One region of the Yersinia sp. SCPM-O-B-9106 (C-191) genome, then DNA from elsewhere that is predicted to be linked to it. Evidence: predicted binding sites of a transcription regulator. Region 1 holds the regulator's gene; each other region holds the start of a gene.

Region 1 (3,191 bases):
GATAAATCTGATTAATCTTGTCCATTATACCTTGTTGCCGGTCAAGCAACGGCGGTATTGCCTTTTCTAGCGCCACATGTTGACCCAACAAACTGTATTTAGCATCACAATAATCGGCCAACAAATGATAAAGCTGACTCAATGGCTCACGGATCGGCTGGTCTTTACATAACCGGAACCATAGCCAGGTAAATAGGCCATACCAGAGAGTCCCCACGGCACACATCAATGGCGCTTGCCAGATAGGCGTACGGCCTACCATGCTGAGGCTAAAAATAGCGGCGATAAGTGCGGCGGGGAGCAGGCGGCCATTGAGCTGGCTGATAGCGCCACTGACACCCAATATTAATGCCAAGCCAAGCATCACCGCAGGTAATGGAATATCCCACAGCAGCAGTTGTTGAGTCAGAAAACTACTGAAAGTAAAGATAGCCCCGCCGACAATCAGTCGCTGGAAGAAATGTTGATGGGGGGTATCTAGCGCTGCAATATTACAGCAGGCGGGTATCAGGGAGAACATCAACCCCAACCGCAATTCGCCTATCGCGAACCCCAATGCCGCCGGCAAGCAGAGAACAAGTGTCTGGCGGAGTGCATAATTGACTTCAGGATGATAAATAAGCCGTTGCCAATTCATATAGGCCCCAGAGATTTATTAATTACATAACATATACCCAGAAGGCGGCAATTGAGCGAGTCCCCAAGAATCTACTTACTTTAAGGTCAACGACCAGTAAGTGACTGGGGTGACAAATCTGCTGGGAGCAGATTTGAACGCTGCTTGCAGCGGCCTCGCAGAGGCGAGGCCCATGGACGGGCCGAGTAGTGAAAGCAGCCAACACACATGCAGCTTGAAGTATAACGGGTATAGAAGAAAACTGGTGCCGAGGGTATCGGCACCAGTTTATAGGGAATTAACGAGTGCCGTAAACGACAATCGTTTTACCATGCGCGGAGATCAGATTTTGATCTTCTAGCATTTTTAGTATCCGCCCCACAGTTTCGCGGGAACAGCCAACTATTTGACCAATTTCCTGGCGGGTAATCTTTATCTGCATCCCATCTGGGTGGGTCATGGCATCCGGTTGTTTTGCCAGATTAAGCAGCGTTTGTGCAATGCGCCCAGTGGCATCCAGGAAGGCGAGGTTACCCACTTTCTCAGATGTTATCTGTAAGCGATTCGCCATTTGTGACGACAGGCGCATCAAGATATCTGGATTAACCTGAATCAGCTGACGGAATTTTTTGTAAGAAATTTCAGCCACTTCACAGGCGGTTTTTGCCCTAACCCAAGCACTACGTTCTTGGCCTTCTTCAAATAATCCAAGCTCGCCGATGAAATCTCCCTGGTTTAAATAGGAGAGAATCATCTCTTTACCTTCTTCATCTTTGATAAGCACCGCAACGGAGCCTTTCACGATGTAGTAAAGCGTTTCGGCTTTTTCACCTTGGTGAATTAGCGTACTTTTCGATGGATATTTGTGGATATGGCAATGAGGCAGGAACCATTCGAGAGTCGGGTCTGTTTGTGGCTTGCCGAGAACCATTCGCTGTTATCCTCTGTTGTTATCGCAGCCTAACTTAACAGGGCTCAGAGTTCCCTGTACGGCGTGCTTATAAAATACACTTTCATTTAGCATATTAATTTGCTCAACTGCCGAAAGGTATAGCCAAGATGCGTACCGAGTAGAAACCCTTCACTGAGTATTGAGAAGCTACCCTATTTAATTCTAAATACAACACTTTCGGTTCTGTTTGTAGCACAGGATGAGGTCGGTGTCTTGTGTTGTATCGCTTCAGCATGATGAACATCGGGTTACATTGCCAGTTTGTAAATGAAAGGGTAGTCTGAATGAGAAAATTTAACCGGGAGCATGAGTTATGCAAGCACGTGTAAAGTGGGTTGAAGGGCTGACATTTTTAGGTGAATCCGCATCTGGTCATCAAGTTTTAATGGATGGAAATGCAGGAGATAAAGCCCCTAGCCCGATGGAAATGTTGTTAATGTCGGCGGGGGGCTGTAGCGCAATTGATGTCGTTTCCATTTTGCAAAAGGGGCGCAACGATGTGCGCGATTGCGAAGTGACATTAACCTCGCAGCGCCGGGAAGAAGCACCGCGCCTGTTTACCCAAATTAACCTGCATTTTATTGTCAGCGGCAAAGGGTTGACTGATAAAATTGTTGAGCGTGCAGTTGAGCTTTCAGCAGAGAAATATTGCTCGGTTTCTTTGATGTTAGGGAAAGCGGCGACTATTACCCACAGTTTTGAGATCCGCGAAATCGCCTAAATAAATCCTTCGCCCTTGCAGCTGCAGAGTTGCTAACCGCCTACCTGCAGCTCCAAGACAGAAGAATTATCCGATCTTCTTGCCTTCCAGCAATTGCTGCACCAGCGGGGCCATAATCAGCTCCATTGCCAGCCCCATCTTCCCGCCGGGGACAACCAACGTGTTGATATTGGAAATAAAAGACCCTTGCAGCATTGCCAATAAGTAGGGGAAATCGATTTGGTCCAAACCTCGGAAATGAATGACAACAAAACTTTCATCCAGTGAGGGAATGGCTTTAGCAGCAAATGGGTTTGAGGTATCGACGGTCGGCACGCGCTGAAAGTTAATGTGGGTGCGCGAGAACTGCGGCGTAATGTAGCTAATGTAATCGTCCATGGAGCGCACCACGGAATCCATCACCGCCTCACGGGAATGGCCGCGCTCACCGGTATCCCGGACTAATTTTTGAATCCACTCCAGGTTGACGATGGGCACCACGCCGACCAGTAAATCTACATGTTTTGCCACATCATGATGCTCGGTCACGACTCCGCCGTGCAGCCCTTCATAAAATAATACATCGGTGGGTTCTGGCAGCGCCTCCCAAGGGGTGAAAGTGCCCGGAATTTGGTTATAAGGTACAGCTTCATCATAAGTGTGCAAATACTTACGTGAACGCCCCGAGCCATTTTTGCCGTACTCTTCCACACTGTCTTCTAACTGACCAAAGTCATTGGCTTCTGGGCCAAAATAGCTGATATGACGCCCTTGATCCCGTGCCTTACGGATGACGGTATCCATTTCTGGGCGGGTATAGCGGTGGAAGCTATCGCCCTCAATTTGCGCCGCGCGAATATTCAATTGCTGAAAAATTTTGCGAAACGCCAGGCTGGTTGTCGTCGTCCCTGCGCCACTTGAGC
Region 2 (3,191 bases), 140 kb from region 1:
TGCCGACCATTGAGTAGCAAAGCTATACTGATAAGCATCCCGATATCCTGAACGGCTGATTGATAAAGTCTGAGCCTGCGTGATGTCGGATAGCTCATGAGATTGAATCATTTATGAAAATAGTCATCGCCCCGGACTCTTATAAAGAAAGTTTATCCGCGCTAGAGGTTGCGGTGCAGATTGAAGCGGGTTTTCGCACCCAGTTTCCTGACGCGCACTATATCAAGTTGCCGGTTGCTGATGGTGGCGAAGGCACAGTAGAAGCCATGGTCGCGGCGACTGCTGGCAGAATTATCAAGGTCGATGTGACCGGCCCGTTAGGGGATAACGTCGATGCTTTTTACGGTATCTCCGGTGATGAAAAGTGCGCATTTATTGAAATGGCCGCCGCCAGCGGGCTGGAGCTTGTCCCCATCGCGCAGCGCAATCCACTGAAAACCACCTCCTATGGCACGGGTGAACTGATTTTGCACGCGCTGAATCAGGGGGTGAAACATATCATTATCGGTATCGGTGGCAGCGCAACCAATGATGGTGGCGCAGGTATGGCGCAGGCGCTGGGGGTTAAGCTGCTGAATAAGCAGGGCCAGCCGCTGGGGTTGGGGGGCGATAAACTGGCTGATCTGGATGTGATTGATATCACCGCCCTCGACCCCCGTATTCAGCAGTGCCAAATTGATGTCGCCTGTGATGTCACTAACCCGCTAACCGGCAGCGAAGGGGCCTCGGCAGTTTTCGGGCCGCAAAAAGGCGCGACACCAGACATGATCGCCCAACTGGATGAGGGGTTATTGCACTATGCTGGCGTGATAAAACGTTATCTGGATATTGACGTTGATCAGGTTGAAGGGGCGGGTGCGGCAGGGGGATTAGGTGCGGCACTGCTCGCATTTTGTGGGGCGACCTTAAGCCCTGGCATCAATATTGTGACGGATGCGCTCGGTCTGGACGCACTGGTGCGGGACGCCACTTTTGTGATTACTGGCGAAGGGCGCATCGACAGCCAAACCATTCACGGCAAGGTTCCTATTGGGGTCGCCAGAGTGGCTAAACGTTATAACAAACCGGTGATTGGGATTGCCGGTAGCCTGACAGACGATGTGGATGTGGTGTATGAGCAGGGTCTGGATGCGGTATTCAGTGTGATTTACAGTATTTGCACTTTAGAGCAGGCGCTGGATAATGCCGCCGATAATGTGTTCCGAACCGCACGGAATATCGCCGCGACACTGGCGATAGGTATGGCGGCGGGCAAAGCCTAATTTGCAGGTGATCAGGGCTGACGATGGATTGGCCCCGATCTCCTGTCTGACCGCCCCTATTTCCCACAACACCCCGCTGGTATTCGCCATTTTTGTGACCCTCACCGCAACTCTTTCTCTTCATGATGTAAGTTGGGCATTTGTCCAATGTAATCCCTCGTCAGACCTCATATGCTGGTGCATCAGCCCAGATTGAGGCCCTTCCATGAGTGTATATAATCTTGACCCCCGACTAGCCCAAGAGATCGTCACCCGTACCATGAAGATCATTGATACCAATATCAATGTAATGGATGGCAAAGGGCGGATCATTGGCAGCGGCGATGAAGAGCGCCTCGGCGAGCTGCATGAAGGGGCGCTATTGTCGCTCTCTCATGGCCGGATCGTCGATATTGATGACGCGGTGGCTCGCCAGTTGCACGGCGTGAGGCCGGGGATCAACCTGCCGTTGCGCCTTGAGGGGGAGATCGTCGGGGTGATTGGTTTGACTGGCAATCCGGGCCAACTGCGCCAATATGGCGAACTGGTCTGCATGGCCGCAGAGATGATGATGGAGCAGGCGCGGCTAGTGCATCTGCTGGCGCAAGACAGCCGTTTACGTGAAGAGCTGGTACTCAACCTAATTCGTACTGAAGAGATATCACCCGCGCTGATTGAATGGGCGCAGCGGCTTGGGGTAGATATCAATGAGCCACGCGTGGTGGCGGTGGTGGATGTGGACAGCGGCCAGTTGAGTGTCGACAGCGCCATGTCGGAGTTGCAGGAGCTGCAAACCCTGCTGACGACGCCGGAGCGCAACAACCTGATCGCGATTGTCTCCCTGACTGAAATGGTGGTGCTGAAACCGGCACTGAACAGTCATGGCCGCTGGGATGCTATTGACCATCGGCGGCGGATGGAGTTGTTACTCTCCCGCATGACGGAGCGAGGCCGCTTGCGGGTGCGGCTCTCATTGGGGAACTTTTTTACTGGCCCCGGCAGCATTGCCCGCTCATACCGAACAGCCCGCACCACGATGGCGGTGGGCAAACAGCGGTTGCCGGAGCAACGTAGCTATTACTATCAGGATTTGGTGCTGCCGGTTCTGCTGGACAGTCTGCGCGGCGGCTGGCAAGCCAATGAGCTGGCGTTGCCGTTAGCCAAATTGCGGGCAATGGACAGCAATGGCCTGCTGCGCCGGACGTTAGCCTGTTGGTTTCGCCACAATGTACAGCCGACGGCGACGGCAAAAGCGCTTTTCATTCACCGTAACACCTTGGAATATCGGCTGAATCGTATTTCGGAGCTGACAGGGCTGGATTTGGCGAACTTTGATGACCGTCTGTTGCTGTATGTGGCCTTGCAGTTGGGGGAACAGGAGTAGCGGGGTGAGCAAAAGTCGTGGGGTGAACAAACAAGGCCGAGTCAGTGACCCGGCCAAGAGCAGTGCAGAAAGTCGCGGTGCAGAAAGTTTTAGGTCACAGGCGCGGGGTTAAACACTGCCAAGGCATTGCGCAGCCCCCACTGATCTGACCACGTGCGCTTGCGGTCACTGGCAATATCCAGAATCAATTCAAATAATTGCTGGCCGACCTCTTCAATGGTTGCATCACCAGTGGCAATGGTTCCGGCGTCGATATCCATCAAATCATGCCAGCGGTTAGCCAGATCAGTGCGCGTCGCCATTTTGATCACCGGCACTGCCGCTAGCCCATAGGGGGTGCCGCGCCCGGTGGTAAATACCTGCACGGTAATGCCAGAGGCCAATTGTTGGGTGCCGCAGACAAAATCACTGGCGGGTGTGGCGGCAAATATCAGCCCTCGCTGAGTTGGGCGCTGACCGGGAGAGAGCACTTCCGCAATGGCGCTGCGGCCCGATTTGGCAATTGAACCCAGTGCTTTCTCAACCACATTTGCCAGCCCGCCCTTTTTATTCCCCGGAGAAGGGTT
Region 3 (3,191 bases), 1.9 Mb from region 1:
CATGGATAACATCCCCAGCCAGTGGGTATGGGTTAACTTCCTGATAATCCACTTCAATTGAAGATGAAGCTTGTAAAATCAGTGCATCCTGGTTACGCAATCCATCCGGAGTTTCTTGACTCTCTGTCGCTACCGGCTTATAGCCCACAGCTGTTCTGCCATTTTGGCTTAAGGCCTGAAGTAAGGCCCGTGACACTACGGTTTTACCAACAGCTGTGTCGGTACCCGTCACAAAAACACGCGTTAACATAACAATACTCCGCAATCTGGCCACGTCGACTCAAGTCTTTCCGCCTAATATTAGCGAAATTGATAACATAGATAAAAGTCTAGGCGATGCCGACAACAGACAGCTTGCGTTAGCGCAATGTTTTGCTGAACTGGGTGATATTTTTAACGGATAGTGCCCAATAACACTGGGAATATGGCCTATATACTCACTAATAATTAACTCTTAATTATTAGTGACGCCCTATCCTTGGAGTAATTTCACCAACAATGAGCCATTATATAATGCTTCTTTTACCAGTGCCGCTCCGGGCATGGTTCCCTGATTAAAAAATGCGGTCGGTTCAACAAGAATATTCTCACTGTAAGCTAGAAGCGCTTGCTGGCGGATACAAGATGCAATGGCGGGATGGAGAATAGAGGCCGCTTTATTTAATGGTGAACCAACCAGAATTTTTTCTGGATTAAATAAATTGACCATAATGGCAATAATTCGCCCGACGCTATGGCCAACACCTAAAATAATATCTTTAGCTAATTGATCACCAGTTAAAGCCGCATCACATAAAGATTCAACGGTCAGTGGTGAGCCATGTAATAAAGAACTCATTGAGCCATTTAATCGTTGCTGAGCAATTTCCAGCATATTTTCAATACTGGCAACGGTTTCCAGGCAACCATGATTACCGCAATAACAGCGTTTGCCATAAGGGTCAACTTGAGTATGACCAATTTCAATAACACTACGGCTACCCGCATGTAATACTCGGCCAGCAGTAATCACCCCAGCGCCAACATTATGATCAATCACGACTTGAATAACATTCTGGCAGCCGCGCGAAGCCCCATACAGAGCTTCAGCCATCGTCCAAGCGCAAATATCATGTTGCAGATAAACCGGTAACCCAGTTAACTCTTCTAACGCCGGGCCAAGTAGCATCTCATTGACGTCATAAAACGGCATTTTATGCACAATACCTGCTGGCGCATCAATGATGCCCGGCATGGTAATGGCGATGGCAGTCAGCCTTTCAAGTTTTTCCTGATGCCGGATAAAGAACTGTTCGACTTCGCTGAGAATACGGTTAAGTAAAGGTTCTGGATGACTATCCGGTAATGGAATCTGGTCTTCGACGACCAGTTTACTGCTGAGATCACGCAATGCGAGAGTAATAAAACCTCGGCTGATTCGCCCAGAGACGTAGTGCCAAGCCTCGGTATCGAGCACCAAACCAATTGCTGGCCGCCCACGGCTGCCCACATCTTGATATTCGGTCTCTTTCACCAGATGCGCTTCAACCAATTCCCGCACAATCTTGGTGATACTGGCGGGGGCCAGTTGCGCCCTTTTAGACAGTTCAATACGGGATATCGGGCCGAACAAATCAATCAGCCGATAAACAGCCCCTGCATTGGTTTGCTTGATTTGATCAATATGCCCAGGCGGTCCATCCGTTATCACTAAACCGGCTCCTTCTCTGTCACCGAGTATTTTTCGCGCTTCTAAATAAAGATTATGGGCTATGTTGGGGCTTTTAGCATATGGCGTCAACTATTTGATTAGTTATGTGATTTACTGCACATAATCACCCATACCCTTTGACTCCGTGCTGGTTATTCACACGAAATAAGCTTAAAAAAACAGCCGCCACCATTATTGACTCTCGGCAGACTAAACTGCCGCATCGGGAAGATCCGCCATCATCAGGCGAATCAATGCTTCTGCCGGCGCGGTCACTGGCCGATTTTTATGATTAACCAACCACACCTCGGTAGTGGCACTGGCTTCCGCCAAGGGTAAATATTTCACCCCATCCACTTTTACCCGTGTAAATGACGCGGGCAAGATAGAAACACCTAAACCTGAGGAAACCAGACCGACAATCGTCATCGCCTCCCCGACTTCTTGCGTAATATAAGGCGTGATACCGGCGCGGGCTAACAATGCAAGAATCTCATCGTAAAGTGCGGTACCAACCTCCCGCGAAAAGAACACAAAAGGCTGTTCAGCCAAGGCGCTAAATTTAATACGGCCTGGGGGCAAAGCGGCTAACGGACTTTCTTCGTGCACCACCGCGACTAAGGGCTCACGTAACAGCAGACGGTATTGCAATGCATCTGGCAAGCGAGTGTTGCGCATTACGCCAAGATCAAGTCGCCCGTCCAATAATGGTTCAATTTGCTGTTTGCTATTGATTTCACGCATTTTAATATGGACTTGCGGATGTAATTGACGAAAAGCCCGCAAATTTTTGGACACTGTGCTAATAAAAGGGGCGGATGAGGTAAAACCGATGGTCAGTTCCCCGGATTCTCCGCGATGCAGCCGCGCAGCTTTCTCAGATGCCGAATTTACCTGCGCCAGAATTTGATAAGCTTCTTTTAAAAACAGTTCGCCAGCTTGAGTCAGACTGACATTGCGGTTATTGCGGGCAAACAACCGCGCCCCAATTTGTTCTTCCAGAATTTGAATTTGTTGACTCAATGGTGGTTGAGAAATACGCAAGCGCTCTGCAGCTCGTCCGAAGTGCAACTCTTCTGCCACCGCAATGAAATAACGTAAGTGCCTGAGTTCAATACTCATTCAACCCCATTGATACTTTTAAAGTATTATTACTAATGATTAATATATTAGACAAAAAACTCCGCTATTCCTATGATTTTGTTATTAGCTGGCCCCTTGCTCCCGCAGCACCTGTATTATTGATAAGGAAATACCGTGACTCCCTCTTTGCGCGCTCCGACGACGGATACCGCAGTGCCATCCCATCCAGTAAATGATGCTACCACTCGCTTAATTGCGGCGCGAAAACGCCCTTATATTCAACGCGGTACGCCAGAGTTTATGCGCGTCACACTGGCTTTTTTTTCCGCTGGTTTAGCCACCTTTGCCCTACTCTATTGTATACAACCCATCCTGCCGCTGTTATCGCAGGATTTTTCTATCTCTCCGGCAAGCAGCA
Region 4 (3,191 bases), 1.7 Mb from region 1:
TTATCTTGAGCCATAATAGGGGTTGAAGCAGGTAGGAGTATTGCCAATAAGGTCAAGGTATACGCAGTTTTTACTTTTATCATCTCAAGCTCCGTCATCCAGTTGATGTATATCCCCTTTTCGCTTGGCATTGCGGGGGAATTGCAAAACCAAGCGAAAAGGGGATATAAGAATCTGTAGACTTTCAATTGCTACAGATTTGTTACAACAGACATGATAGACACAGAGGAGGGGTAAAAGCGGAGCCTCATCACAGTTCCACTCATTTTTTATCCCTGCTTAGCGCTGAGATTGACACAGCGCTGTTTTAAACAGAAATCATTTCCTGGCGGGCATATCTGGAATAATTAAATCCCCACGTAATGCATAGGAACCCAGCACACTTTTGGTTTTCTCATTAAGCCATGCCACTATTTTCGCCGCCATTGCGTCCATAGAATATTCAATTGCAGGAATGGTTGGAACCCCCGGATAATGTAACGACCCGGCCAAGCTAAATACCATGATGTCATCAGGAACGGATTTATTAAACGCCTGAAGCTGTGGAATAACACTTTGTGCTTCTCGCTCATCAGCAACCAACAAAGCATTAAAATTGAGTGTCGCACTGCTATTAAGCAGCACTTGCAACGCAACCGATGAAGAGGACGAATCCATAAAAATCAGGTCACGATTGAAAGGCAAAAAGTTATTTTCCAGTGCTCGTTTATAACCTAATAACACCTCATCCACATACCCGCTGGTATCAGGATTTATTAAGGCAATTTTTCTTCTGCCCTGTTTTATTAAATAATTACAGGCGGTTTCTGCGGCAAAAGCATGATCGAAATGGATACTATTAGTAGCATCGACATCCATACAATCGACCAGAATAATACTTTCATCCGCGAGATTAAGTGGGAAACGGGCACCAATGATCAACACGTCATCACACAAACCGCAGGTCAACTCATCCAGTGCCTGCATAACTTCAGCTTTGTTATTGGCAAAACGCAGCAGCAAATGCTTTTGATGTTGGCTCAGATGTTTTTCAAGCGCATACAGATAACCAGTTGTTTGGTTTATGTTTTCCTGCGCGCAGATAACACCAATACAGCCTGTTGACTGACTTAATAATGATTGCGCGATAACATTTGGTCGATAATTGAGTTCATCGACCGCTTTTAATACGGCCAGGCGGCTAGCTTCCTTAACGCCACGTGAACCACTCAACACTCGTGACACTGTGGCTTTAGAAACCCCAGCTAAACGTGATACATCGTTGATTGTAGACATGATTCTCTCCTCGGCAGGCTTTAGTCCTTGCCTGTCATTCCTAAATACAGCTCCGGCCCAACAATTGCAGTTTCCTGAGTATAATCGTTTCCATTTGCCATGGAAACCGAATTTCCATCACTATCCAAAATAGTTATCAAAACCTAAAACCTGTGATGTTCATCAAATAAATAATTCCTTTATATACTGGACTTTGATGGCTATCACAGTTCTATTCTCTTTGGATGGAAAACGGTTTCCGTATGATATCCAATCATTGCCGAAACAACCGCATTACCCAATTGGAAAACGGTTTCCGCATTGTGTCAGAAACGTTTTCCACACTGTTTTTTATATTTTGAGGATGGTTGTAGATGTTCAAGATTATGTTGTGTTGTTCCGCCGGTATGTCCACCAGCATGCTGGTGAGGAAGATGCGGACAGTTGCCGAGGAGAGAGGAATAGCTGTCGAGATTGATGCTTTTGGCGTATCTGAATTTGATACTCAGTTTCCACGCTATCAGGTCGTTCTGCTCGGGCCGCAAGTGAAATACATGTTAGGTATGCTCTCAGAAAAGGCTGCTGTTCACGGTATTCCCGTCCAGTCCATCGATATGATGGATTACGGAATGCAGCGTGGCGATAAAGTCCTGGACTATGCACTGTCGCTCATTAACGCGACCCACTAAGAAGGTGTTCAAATGAGTTCTCTCTATCAATCGATGGTTGCTGTTATTGAACAATCTATTACTCCGTTAGCCGGACGTCTCGGACAGCAAAAATATGTTATTGCTATCCGTGATGGATTTACCGCAGCACTGCCTTTCATGATCATCGGCTCATTTATGCTGGTGTTTATTTTCCCTCCATTTTCGGCTGATACCACCATAGGATTCGCCCGGTCGTGGCTGGATTTTTCTCAGACCTATCGTGAACAGCTCATGCTGCCATTCAATCTGAGCATGGGGGTCATGACATTTTTCATTTCTGTGGGGGTAGGTGCAAGTCTGGGGCGACAGTTTAATCTCGACCCGGTAATGACCGGCTTGCTGGCATTTATGGCATTTTTGCTTGTTGCAGCCCCCTTTGCCGACGGCAAAATCTCGACTCAGTATCTTTCTGGTCAAGGGATCTTCACGGCATTGATTACGGCTATTTATTCCACCCGTGTTTATGCCGCATTGAAGCAACACAATATTACTATTCGCTTACCGAAAGAGGTGCCAACAGGTGTCGCACGCTCTTTTGAAATATTGATCCCGGTATTGGTTATTATTGCCACACTGCACCCACTCAATTTATTCATTGAATCGCAGACCGGCATGATCATTCCAGAAGCTATCATGCATTTACTGGCTCCATTGGTTTCTGCATCAGACTCTTTACCGGCGATGTTACTGTCAGTCTTGTTGTGCCAAATTTTCTGGTTCTCCGGTATTCACGGCTCACTGATTGTCACGGGCATCATGAGTCCATTCTGGATGACCAATCTGGCTGCAAACCAGGCCGCACTGGCCGTCGGCGCAACCTTACCGCACATCTATCTGCAAGGTTTTTGGGATCACTATTTACTGATTGGTGGCGTCGGCTCCACATTACCACTGGCTTTCTTACTGTTGCGTAGCAAAGTCACTCATTTACGCACCATTGGTAAGTTAGGTGTGGTACCAAGCTTCTTCAATATTAATGAACCTATCTTGTTCGGTGCTCCAATTATTATGAACCCGATAATGTTCATACCTTTTATCTGCGTACCAATGATCAATGCCATTCTGGCTTATTCCGCAACCAAACTGGGATGGTTGGCTCAAGTGGTCTCTCTGACTCCGTGGACAACTCCAGCGCCGATTGGTGCATCCTGGGCGGCGAACTGGGCCTTTAGTCCTGTAGTGATGTGCTTGATATGTATGATGGTTTCCGCCCTGATCTATCTGCCA

What was found. Region 1 encodes CRP, which controls carbon source genes, mostly activating them, when cyclic AMP is high. Its sites were predicted from a motif close to ATGTGANNNNNNTCACAT; they were not measured.
Positions count from the first base shown of each region.
Region 2: the regulator CRP is predicted to act here: its motif matches at 1,355-1,372, upstream of OP863_RS01925 (CdaR family transcriptional regulator).
Region 3: the regulator CRP is predicted to act here: its motif matches at 1,795-1,812, upstream of mlc (ROK family transcriptional regulator Mlc).
Region 4: the regulator CRP is predicted to act here: its motif matches at 1,426-1,443, upstream of OP863_RS13640 (PTS sugar transporter subunit IIB).

Region 1 is NZ_CP110791.1:280,183-283,373, forward strand. It holds gene OP863_RS01085 (YccS/YhfK family putative transporter) at 1-637, opposite strand, end outside; gene crp (cAMP-activated global transcriptional regulator CRP) at 915-1,547, opposite strand; gene OP863_RS01095 (OsmC family protein) at 1,882-2,289, shown strand; gene OP863_RS01100 (phosphoribulokinase) at 2,356-3,191, opposite strand, start outside.
Region 2 is NZ_CP110791.1:424,959-428,149, forward strand. It holds gene OP863_RS01920 (glycerate kinase) at 114-1,262, shown strand; gene OP863_RS01925 (CdaR family transcriptional regulator) at 1,468-2,625, shown strand; gene garD (galactarate dehydratase) at 2,715-3,191, opposite strand, start outside.
Region 3 is NZ_CP110791.1:2,183,678-2,186,868, reverse strand. It holds gene bioD (dethiobiotin synthase) at 1-250, opposite strand, end outside; gene mlc (ROK family transcriptional regulator Mlc) at 473-1,690, opposite strand; gene OP863_RS10005 (LysR family transcriptional regulator) at 1,901-2,812, opposite strand; gene OP863_RS10000 (MFS transporter) at 2,987-3,191, shown strand, end outside.
Region 4 is NZ_CP110791.1:2,989,087-2,992,277, forward strand. It holds gene agp (bifunctional glucose-1-phosphatase/inositol phosphatase) at 1-83, opposite strand, end outside; gene OP863_RS13635 (LacI family DNA-binding transcriptional regulator) at 319-1,275, opposite strand; gene OP863_RS13640 (PTS sugar transporter subunit IIB) at 1,629-1,943, shown strand; gene OP863_RS13645 (PTS sugar transporter subunit IIC) at 1,956-3,191, shown strand, end outside.